3 regions of the Cupriavidus sp. HY129 genome follow, and region 3 is predicted to be linked to each of the others. Evidence: predicted binding sites of a transcription regulator. Region 3 holds the regulator's gene; each other region holds the start of a gene.
The links. The regulator LexA, encoded in region 3, represses DNA repair genes until DNA is damaged. The targets are predictions, from matches to a motif close to ACTGTATNNNNATACAGT.

Region 1 (3,274 bases), 1.8 Mb from region 3:
CAGCAGGCGGCGCTCTTCCTCGATTTCCTCGGTGGTGCCGGTGGCAAGATCGGATGGCATGCAGCCATCTACCGCATTGAGCACGTACACGGCCTTCCACTCCTGCCCCTTGGCCGAATGGATCGTCGACAGGATCAGGTAGTCCTCGTCGCGCGAGGGCACGCCCGATTCGTCGCTCGATGCGCTGGGCGGGTCGAGCGTGAGTTCGGTGAGAAAGCGTTCCCGAGACGCATAGGTGGCCGCGATGCGCTCGATCTGCTGCAGATCCGCCTGCCGCGCGGCGGCATCGTCGTGCATCCGTTCGAGGTGCGGCATGTACCAGGCGATCACCTGTTCGAATTCCGATGGCCAGGGCGAGGTCGGCGCCATCAGCGCACGCGCCAGCGTCACCAGTTCATCCCAGGCGGGCGCGGCGGCGGGGGGCGGCTCGAAGGCTTCGAGCGCGATCAACGGTTCGGTGGCGGCTTCCAGTCCTTCAAGCACGCGCGCGGCCGTTTTCGGGCCGATGCCGGGCAGCAACTGCAGCGTGCGGAATCCGGCCATGCGGTCGCGTGGATTTTCCAGCCAGCGCACCACAGCCATCACGTCCTTGACGTGCGTCGACTCCAGAAACTTCAGTCCGCCGAACTTCACGAACGGGATATTGCGCCGGGCCAACTCGATCTCGACCTGGGCGCTGTGGTCGGCCGCGCGGAACAGCACCGCCTGCTGCATCAGCGACAAGCCAGCCTCGCGCCGCGCCAGTACCTGCTCGACGACGAAGCGCGCCTGCTCGGCCTCGTCGTTGACCACCACCACGCCGGGCTTCTCCGCCGATTCGCGCAGGGACCAGAGATCCTTGGTGAAGCGTTCGGCCGCAAGGCCAATCACGGCATTGGCGGCGCCGAGGATCGGCTGCGTCGAGCGATAGTTCTGCGACAGCGTGACCTGCTCGGCCGGCGGCGAGAACCGTGTCGGGAAATCGAGGATATTGCGCACGGTGGCGCCGCGGAATGCGTAGATCGACTGCGCGTCGTCGCCCACCACGGTCAGGCCGCGCCCTTGCGGCTTGAGCGCCAGCAGGATCGACGCCTGCAACGCGTTGGTGTCCTGGTACTCGTCGACCAGCACATGGTCGAAGCGTGCGCCCATGTCCTGCGCCAGTGCGGGCTCGGTCATCGCCTGCGCCCAGTAGAGCAACAGGTCGTCGTAGTCGAGCACCTGCTGCTTCTGCTTGGCTTCCACGTAGGCGGCGAACAGGCCCTTGAGCGCGTCTGCCCACATCGCGTAGCGCGGGAACTGCGTCTTCAGCACAACCTCGAGCGGCAACTGCGTGTTGACCACGCGCGAATAGATTGCGAGGCAGGTTTCCTTGCGCGGGAAGCGCGAGGTCTGCTCGGATAGCCCGAGGTCATGGCGGACCACGTGCATCAGGTCGGCCGCATCGCCGCGGTCGCTGATGGTGAAGGTCGGAGCAAGCCCGAGCGTTTCGGCGTACTCGCGCAGCAGGCGGGCGCCGATGGCGTGGAACGTGCCTGACCACTGCAGCGCGGCGCGCCCCGCGCCGGTCTGGATGCCGAGTGCCTGGTCGACGATGCGCTCGACACGGCGCCCCATTTCGGAGGCGGCGCGGCGCGAGAACGTCAGTAGCAGGATGCGGCGCGGATCGGCGCCGTTCACGACCAGATGCGCCACCCGATGCGCGAGCGTGTTGGTCTTGCCAGAGCCCGCGCCGGCAATGATCAGCAGCGGCGCGTCACCGTCGTACTCCACCGCCGCGCGCTGTTCCGGATTCAGCCGGGAAAGATAGGCGGGGGCGTCGGCGACCTCGGTGTCGGGCGACTCGGCAGCGGCTTCAGGGGCAAGTTCCGGTAACACGTCAGGGCAGGCAGTCGGATGGATGCGATAAGAAAAATCTGGCGCTCACTGTATATCCATACAGCCCCGACAGGCAAGCCGGATGCCCGACGATGTGAGCCGGGCAACAAAAAAGGTGCCGCATGGGCACCTTTTCGTTGGACTTGGCGTTGTTCAGGCCGCGTTGGCCAGTGCGCCGTCGAGCAGCTTGTGCAGCGCGTCCCACTCGGGCTCGCCCACGTAGCGCTTGAGAATCTTGCCGTTCTTGTCCACCACGAAGGTCGTCGGCGTGAGCTGGACGTTGCCGAAGGCCTTGGCCGCCGCGCCGTCGGCGTCCATCGCCACCTTGAATGGCAGTTCACGGGTCTTGGCGTAGTTCATCACGTACATCGGCGGGTCGTAGTTCATCGCCACCGCCACGAAGTCCAGCCCCTTGTCCTTGAACTGCTTGTAGGTGCTGACCATCTGAGGCATTTCCTTGACGCACGTGGCGCAGCTCGTGGCCCAGAAGTTGATCAGGTAGACCTTGCCCTTCAGGTCGCCAGTGCTGAGCTTTTCGCCCGAAAGCAGCGTGAATGTGGCGTCGGGGACCGTATTCGCGGGCGTCATGGCGCGGTAGCCGAAGAAGCCCAGCAGCGCGACGATGACAACGGCTACAGCGATCGGCCAGCGCTTCTTGCTCGAAGGTGTGGCAGGGGTGGCGGAATTCGACATGGGGTTACGGTCCCGAGGTGAGGCCATCTACAGACAGCGGCTATTCTACTGCCGCTGTTAGCCGGCAGTGGCAAGCCGGATCAAATGCGCACTATCTGCGGCATTCCGCCGCATTTCCTCTGCGGCATTCCGCCGCATTTCCTGGTGATTGACTACTTGGACGCCGCCAGCCCTTCGGCGAGCCTGGCACGTGCCGTATCCACGGCTTGTTCGAGGTAAGCGCCGTAGAAGTCCGGCTGCAGGCCGCGCAGCGGGCTGGCCAGGTTGCGGCCGTTGCGATCCAGGAACAGGACGGTCGGGGCCACCGTGATGTTGTGGGCGCGTGCCCATTGCTTCGCGGTGGTCATGGTGCCGTCGGCGTCGCGCAGCGGCGTGTCGGCCGTCATGTCGAGCTCGCGCGCGGTGATCTCGCCAGCGGCCGCCTGTGGCGCCAGATAGTTGCGGCGGGCGGTCTCGCAATACGTGCAGCCGGGCAAGCTGACCAGCACGACCAGCGGCCCGCCCTGTTTCGCGGCGTCAGCGGACTGGGCGGCAATATCGGTGACGGGCGGCAGATGGCTTGCCGCCATCGACACAGCCGGGCCCACCAGCAGCAACAGCGCGGCGAGACCATGCAGAACGGAGCGAAGCAGGGGCGAGCGGGGCGTCATGCTGGGGCGTCGGTGGGTATTCCGTGAGAACCTGGTGAAGACGTCGCCGCATTTGATTTCGTGCGCATCTGGTG
Region 2 (3,274 bases), 1.2 Mb from region 3:
CATGTCCCCGCTTTTTTCGGACCTGGCCCGGCACGCGGGCCATTTGTCATTGTCAGTGCTGTTCATGCTGCTGCTGACGCTCGTGCTGTACAGCGAAACGCATATCTCCGTGCTGGTATCCGGCGTTCTGGCCTCCGTCTGGCCGTTCTGACCACTGGGGTATCGGTCCGGGCCCGGCGTACAATGTGCGACCACTGCCCGCCATGGCGGCCATACCGTCTCCGTCCCCATACCGATGCCTGCAGCCAGCCAAGCCCCCGCCATCGCCACTGAAGCCCGCAACACACGCGGCAAATCGAAACTGGCCACCGTTGCGCTGGCCTTCCTGCTCGGCAGCCTTGGAGCGCATCGCTTCTATCTGAAAGGGCTGGGCGACAAGTTCGGCTGGGTCCACCTGCTTTGCACCGTAGCAGGCGTGCTCGGTATCGCCTCGCTGATCCTCGGCACGGGCAATACCGCACTGAACTGGGTCTTCGCAGTGGCCGGCGGCGCGTCCCTTATCAGCGCCTTCCTGACGGCCATCGTGTTCGGGCTGCGCCCCGACGACAAGTGGGATGCGCAATACAACCCTCATGGCACGCCCACGCGCTCGGGCTGGCCCGTGGTCATCCTGATCATCTTCTCGCTGATGATCGGCACCGGCCTGCTGATGGCAGGGCTTGCCATCAGCTTCCAGACGTTCTTCGAATCGCAAGTCGAAGCAGCCAAGGCGCTCTCGCAGGAATAGCCGACGGCCTGGCCCCACTTCGCGCGCCAACGATGCCGTTCGACCTGACCGATATCGCGGTCTTCGTGCGCGCGGCGGCGCTCGGCAACCTGTCGGCGGCCGCACGCGATCTGGGACTGTCGACATCGACTGCCAGCGCCCGGCTCCAGCGCTTGGAGGATCGGCTAGGCACCCGCCTGCTACATCGCACAACGCGCCGCCTTTCGCTCACCGGTGATGGCGAGCAGTTCCTGACTCATGCCGAGCCATTGCTGGCCGCATCGGAGGTGGCCGCGCAATCCGTGGGCCGAGGCGCGGAGGTTCCACACGGCCCGTTGCGTGTCACGGCGCCTGCCTCGTTTGGACGCCAGCATGTCTCGCCGGCGATCCCCGCCTTCCTGTCCACCTACCCGGGCATCACACTGGATCTGCGCCTGAGCGACCAGATCGTCGGTCTCGTCGATAGTGGGATCGACGTCGCGCTCCGCATGGGCGCGCTCCCCGATTCCTCGCTGGTCGCCAGGCCGCTCGCACCCAGTCATCGCGTGATCTGCGCATCGCCGGAATACCTCGCGCGGCACGGCACCCCTCGGCACCCGGAAGACCTGCGCAATCACAACTGTCTGATCCTTGGCGATCAATCGACCTGGCGCTTCGATACCCCAGTCGGCGAAAGCGCGGTGAGCGTGCGGGGCACGCTACGCGCCGATAACGGCGAGGTGATTCGCGACGCGATCATCGCGGGCATGGGCATCGCGCTGAAGTCGACCTGGGATGTGGCGCCATACCTGCGCCGCGGCGAGTTGGTCACCGTGCTGGATGAGTACCCGATATTGCCGGTCGTCTCGATCTGGGCGGTCTATCCGAGCCGGCATCTGGTTCCCGCCAAGACACACGCCTTCGTCGACTTCTTTGCCAACTGGTTCGGCTCCCCGCCCTACTGGGATCGCGACGACGCACCTCCCTTGGCCACACCTACCGTCTGACCGGATCTGAAGCCCGTCGGAGGTTCAATCCCCAGGGCGCACATTCCATCAGGGCGCTGAGCAGGGCACTGGTATCTCGCCGGCAATACTGTATATTTATACAGTATTGGAGATTGTACGAGTCAAGAGCCCCCATGACGTCACTACCCGATGGTTTCCGCAAGGGAAGAGGCGCGCTGTCCAACACGGAATCGCGTTTCGACAGCCTGTCCCGAGAGGCGGATGCGGCCATGCTTGCCGATCTGGAAGCCTTGCACGGCGAGTCTCCCGCGCCACGGACAACGATCGCGATCGAGCCAGCCAGGACGATCATCTCGCGCAACCAGTCGCCCGATGTTCCGTTCGACCAGTCGATCAACATGTACCGGGGTTGCGAGCACGGATGCTCGTACTGTTTTGCGCGACCGAATCATGCCTACCTGGGCCTGTCGCCCGGTCTCGACTTCGAGACGAAACTGTTCGCCAAGCCAAATGCCGCTACGCTGCTCGAGCAGGAACTCCGCAAGAAACACTACAAGCCGAGCGTCATCGCGCTCGGCACCAACACCGATCCGTACCAGCCGATCGAGCGGAAATTCGAGCTCACGCGCGGCATTCTGGAGGTGCTGGAACGCTTCCAGCACCCGGTGGCCATCACGACCAAGTCGTTCCTGGTGACGCGAGATATCGACATCCTTGCCCGCATGGCCCGCAACGGGCTGGCGCGCGTGTTCATATCCGTCACGACGCTTGATGCCGATATCGCCAGAAAGATGGAGCCTCGCGCCAGCACACCAGCCAAACGGATCGAAGGCATCCGGTTGCTGGCCGAGGCCGGCGTGCCGGCCGGGGTGCTCTTCGCCCCGGTGATACCGGCGCTCACCGATTACGATCTGGAAAACGTGCTGAAGGCCTGCAGCGAAGTCGGGGCAACGTCGGCTGGATTCGTCATGCTGCGCCTGCCGCTAGAGGTTCACGACATCTTCATCGAATGGCTCGAGCAGCATTTCCCCGGCCGCAAGCAGCATGTGCTGAGCATCATCGAGAACATGCGTAACGGTAAGCACAACGACGCGACATTCACGAGCCGGATGCGCGGGACTGGCATCTTTGCCGAGCTGGTCCGCAAGCGTTTCGAACTCGCGTGCCGGAGGTTTGGGCTCAATCAGGAACGCCATCCGCTGCGCACCGATCTGTTCCGCGTGCCGCCCGAGGATTCGCCGCAGGGTAGCCTTTTCTGAGCCGGCAGGCCTGGAGCCGCGTCAGCCCGGCTGACTGCGCTCCTTCTCGTCCACGGCGATCGCCAGCGTCTCCTTGATCTCTTCCATCACCACGTAGCTTTTCGACTGCGCCGCGCCCGGCAGTTGCAGCAGGATGTCGCCGAGTAGCCGGCGATATTCGCCGATCTCGCGGATGCGTGCCTTGATCAGGTAGTCGAAATCGCCCGATACCAGGTGACACTCGAGCACCTCGGGGATCCGCAGCACCTCGCGCCGGAACTGCTCGAACATGTTGCCCGACTTGTTCCCAAGAGAGATCTCGACGAAGACCAGCAGCGCGCTGCCGAGCAGCGCCGGGTTCAGCCGCGCGTAGTAGCCCATGA
Region 3 (3,274 bases):
CGGCGTACAGGTCGAAATCGCCCAGGAACGGATGCGCGCCAATCATTTCCTTGCGGATGTACTGTTTGACGATCTTCTCGCTCAGTCGGAGCATCCGGTCGGGAACCGGATAGTTGCAGGCCAGGATCCCTTCGCACATTTCGTACAGGAAATCACCGCCATCCAGACCGAGCTGGTCGCGCACATACGATACGGCCCCGGTCAGGAACTTGACGCCGGGAACGTCCTTGTGCACGCGGGCATAAAGGTCGAACCGCTCCTCGATACCTGCGCGTCGCGGGAAACCGCCGACACCTTCTGGCAAATACGAAAATGACCTTTCCGATTCGATCATGGCGAACTGGCCGAGCTGCCAGAAACCATGTCGCGGGATGGTTGCCAGAAAATTCGGATTACCTCGCCCGGCGTTTAGCATCAGGCGATTCGATACGCTTCCTGCCAACTTGATGAGTTCGTCCTTGAGTTCGAAAGGCGACAGGCTGGCGAGCCCTGACGTATCGTGCTTGGCCATCGTGCATCTCCTGAAGGTGCTGTGCGGTATAGGGGCGTGGGAGGGACGAAAGGCTTCAACCTCTCGTCATCGTCGGATCGAATGGGGCAAAACTATGCTGGGTTGGCGCTTTCCGCCACGATCGACGTTCTCGGTTGTTACCCTAGCCGGAGAGCGAGAAATTTTCATTGGCCCAAAGAACTACGAATGGTCAGGAAAATGCGCGACGTCGCGAAATCGGGCAAATAATCTGTAAAGATCAGGAATTGCAGATGCTGCGGAGGAGAAGCATGACGCTCAGATTTCACGAACTCTCTCCCGATGTGCGGGAGGCTCTGGAGTCCATTTGCGCCAGGCACGGATTCGTCCCCGAGGATTTCAAATTCGCGGTTGCGTACGCGCTCAATCCGGGGGAGGGGGCTGCGGATATGGTGACTGTCGAACGCGTGGTCGGCGGTCAGTTGCAGAAATACAAAGGAGGCGCTAGCGGGGCTGCGACCTGGCTGGCTGCCTTTGAGGCAGACCTCGCGTCCGATTGGTTCGGCGCGCCGTTGGCCGATTAATGTCGAGTCAGATTGATGATGGTCGGGCCCCGATCAGCGTCGGGTCCCGGGGCCATCATCGCCCGTACATGCAGCAATGCGCTGCAGTGCATGGTGGCGGAAGAGAGCGGGCTGCCTCAATCAAGAGTTTTCGAGGAGGGTTCAGCAAGCTCGAGCATTCGGCAGATGGCGGCCATATTGCCGACCATGGTGCGGCGATGGGTGCCCTGGTAGACGCGAACGCCCTTGATCTGGCGGAAGGGGACCGGCTTGACCGGACGGCGGGATGCGACGGTTTCGGATTGCAGCATGGCAACACCTCGTAATTTGCGTTCAGCAGAAGTCCGCACCCGTCGTCCGTAAAGGACGGGGCGGCGTTGGCAAAGCAAAAGCGGGTGACCGGGGCAGGTGGCCAGCTGCCTGGGTCCGGAGAGTCAGAAGCCTGAAGATCTGATCAGGCCAACTGCGATACCCTCCAGGGAGAACTCATCACGTCCTGCATGCAAGACGATGTTCTGGAAGTCGGGGTTCTCGGCGATCAACTCGATCGTATCGCCGCGTTTCTTCAAGCGTTTGACGGTGACGTCATCGCCCAGACGGGCGACGACAACCTTACCGTTCGCAGCTTCGCTGGCTTTCTTCACGGCAAGCAGGTCGCCATCCAGAATGCCGGCGTCGCGCATGCTCAGGCCGCGAACGCGAAGTAGATAGTCGGGGCGCTCGTCAAAGACAGAGGCATCGACTTGATACTGCCGGTCGATATGCTCGGCAGCCAGAATCGGGCTGCCAGCTGCGACACGACCGACTAATGGCAATGTCAGTTGCAGCACACCCGCCATCGGTAACGAGAACTGATCGGGTCGTTCAGAGTCGCTACGCGTCACCTTCAGGCGAATGCCTCGCGATGCGCCCGGCGTCAGCTCGATCACGCCCTTGCGCGCCAGAGCCCGCAGGTGTTCCTCGGCCGAATTGGGGGAGGAGAAGCCGAATTCGGCGGCGATCTCAGCACGAGTGGGCGGAAAGCCCGTGTTGCGGATCGTGTCGCGGATCAGGTCGAAAATCTGCTGCTGCCGGGGTGTCAGGGTCGCCATGGGTCGCAGGTCTTGTGCCGAAGCACTGTATGTTTAAACAGTATGCTGTGATTTTATACAGTATCGGGTGAAGTGCAAGCACATTTTGCGCAGCCGGCTCAACACGAGTAGTTCCGTGGGGTGAGGCCCACGGGTTTGCCACGGGTTCGGCCAAGCGTTCGCGCAGTTACAATCGGCCCGCCTTCAAGCTCCGTCAACCCCGTCCATGTCCGTACTCCTGCCTCGTATCGTTGTGCTCGCGACTGGCGGCACCATCGCCGGTTCGTCCGCTAATCCTGCCAGTAGCGCGCACTATCAGGCTGCGACAGTACCTGTATCGCAACTTGTGCAGGCAGTGCCCGCGCTGGCAGATGTGGCGCGGGTCGAAGCGGAGCAGGTGGCGCAGGTGGACAGCAAGGACATGATGTTCGATCTCTGGCGGTTGCTTGCCGCGCGAATCGGGTATTGGTCCGCGCAGGCCGATGTCGCCGGAATCGTGATCACACATGGCACTGACACGCTGGAAGAGACGGCGATGTTCCTGCATCTGACGCAGGCTTGCCCGTTGCCTGTCGTGATGACTGCGGCCATGCGCCCATCGACATCGCTTTCGGCTGACGGGCCGCTGAACCTGCTCGATGCGGTGCGCGTGGCGGCAAGCCCGGCGGCGGTTGGCAAGGGTGTGCTCGTGGTCCTGAATCAGCAGATTCATGCCGCGCGTGATGTCGTCAAGGCGCATACGTCGGCTGTCGATGCTTTCCATTCGCCAGTTGCCGGTCCGCTTGGCTTTGTGCAGGATACCTACGTCCATTTCTCGCGCACCCCGGGTCCTGGTCAGGCGCCGCGCTTGCCGGTGCCCGCTGTATGGCCGTTGGTGGAGATCGTCGCCAGCTATGCGCAGCCGGGGAGGGTAGCTATCGACGCGATGGTGGCCGCAGGCGTGCTAGGGTTCGTCGTGGCCGCGGCTGGCAACGGTTCCGTGCACGAAACGCTGACGGCCGCGCTGGTCGACGCCGCGGCATGTGGTATAGCGGTGGCGCGTAGTTCGCGTACCGGTGCTGGTCATGTGGCAATCCCCGCACCGCCGCGACCGATAGGTGGCGTATTCGTCTCGTCGGGTGACCTCAACCCCTACAAGGCGCGCGTGCTGCTGCTGCTGGCGTTGGCTGACG

Region 1: K6G35_RS01195 (ATP-dependent helicase) is a predicted target of LexA. The motif match lies at 1,905-1,922, and genes of this name have one in related genera.
Region 2: K6G35_RS03665 (PA0069 family radical SAM protein) is a predicted target of LexA. The motif match lies at 1,780-1,797, and genes of this name have one in related genera.

What each region holds. Positions count from the first base shown of each region.
Region 1 is NZ_CP083254.1:251,651-254,924, forward strand. It holds gene K6G35_RS01195 (ATP-dependent helicase) at 1-1,857, opposite strand, end outside; gene K6G35_RS01200 (TlpA disulfide reductase family protein) at 2,011-2,550, opposite strand; gene K6G35_RS01205 (SoxW family protein) at 2,703-3,200, opposite strand.
Region 2 is NZ_CP083254.1:802,014-805,287, reverse strand. It holds gene K6G35_RS03680 (hypothetical protein) at 2-151, shown strand; gene K6G35_RS03675 (NINE protein) at 236-727, shown strand; gene K6G35_RS03670 (LysR family transcriptional regulator) at 760-1,692, shown strand; gene K6G35_RS03665 (PA0069 family radical SAM protein) at 1,827-2,912, shown strand; gene K6G35_RS03660 (Lrp/AsnC ligand binding domain-containing protein) at 2,934-3,274, opposite strand, start outside.
Region 3 is NZ_CP083254.1:2,019,326-2,022,599, reverse strand. It holds gene K6G35_RS09155 (bifunctional aspartate transaminase/aspartate 4-decarboxylase) at 1-511, opposite strand, end outside; gene K6G35_RS09150 (hypothetical protein) at 781-1,053, shown strand; gene K6G35_RS09145 (hypothetical protein) at 1,170-1,343, opposite strand; gene lexA (transcriptional repressor LexA) at 1,467-2,123, opposite strand; gene K6G35_RS09135 (asparaginase) at 2,329-3,274, shown strand, end outside.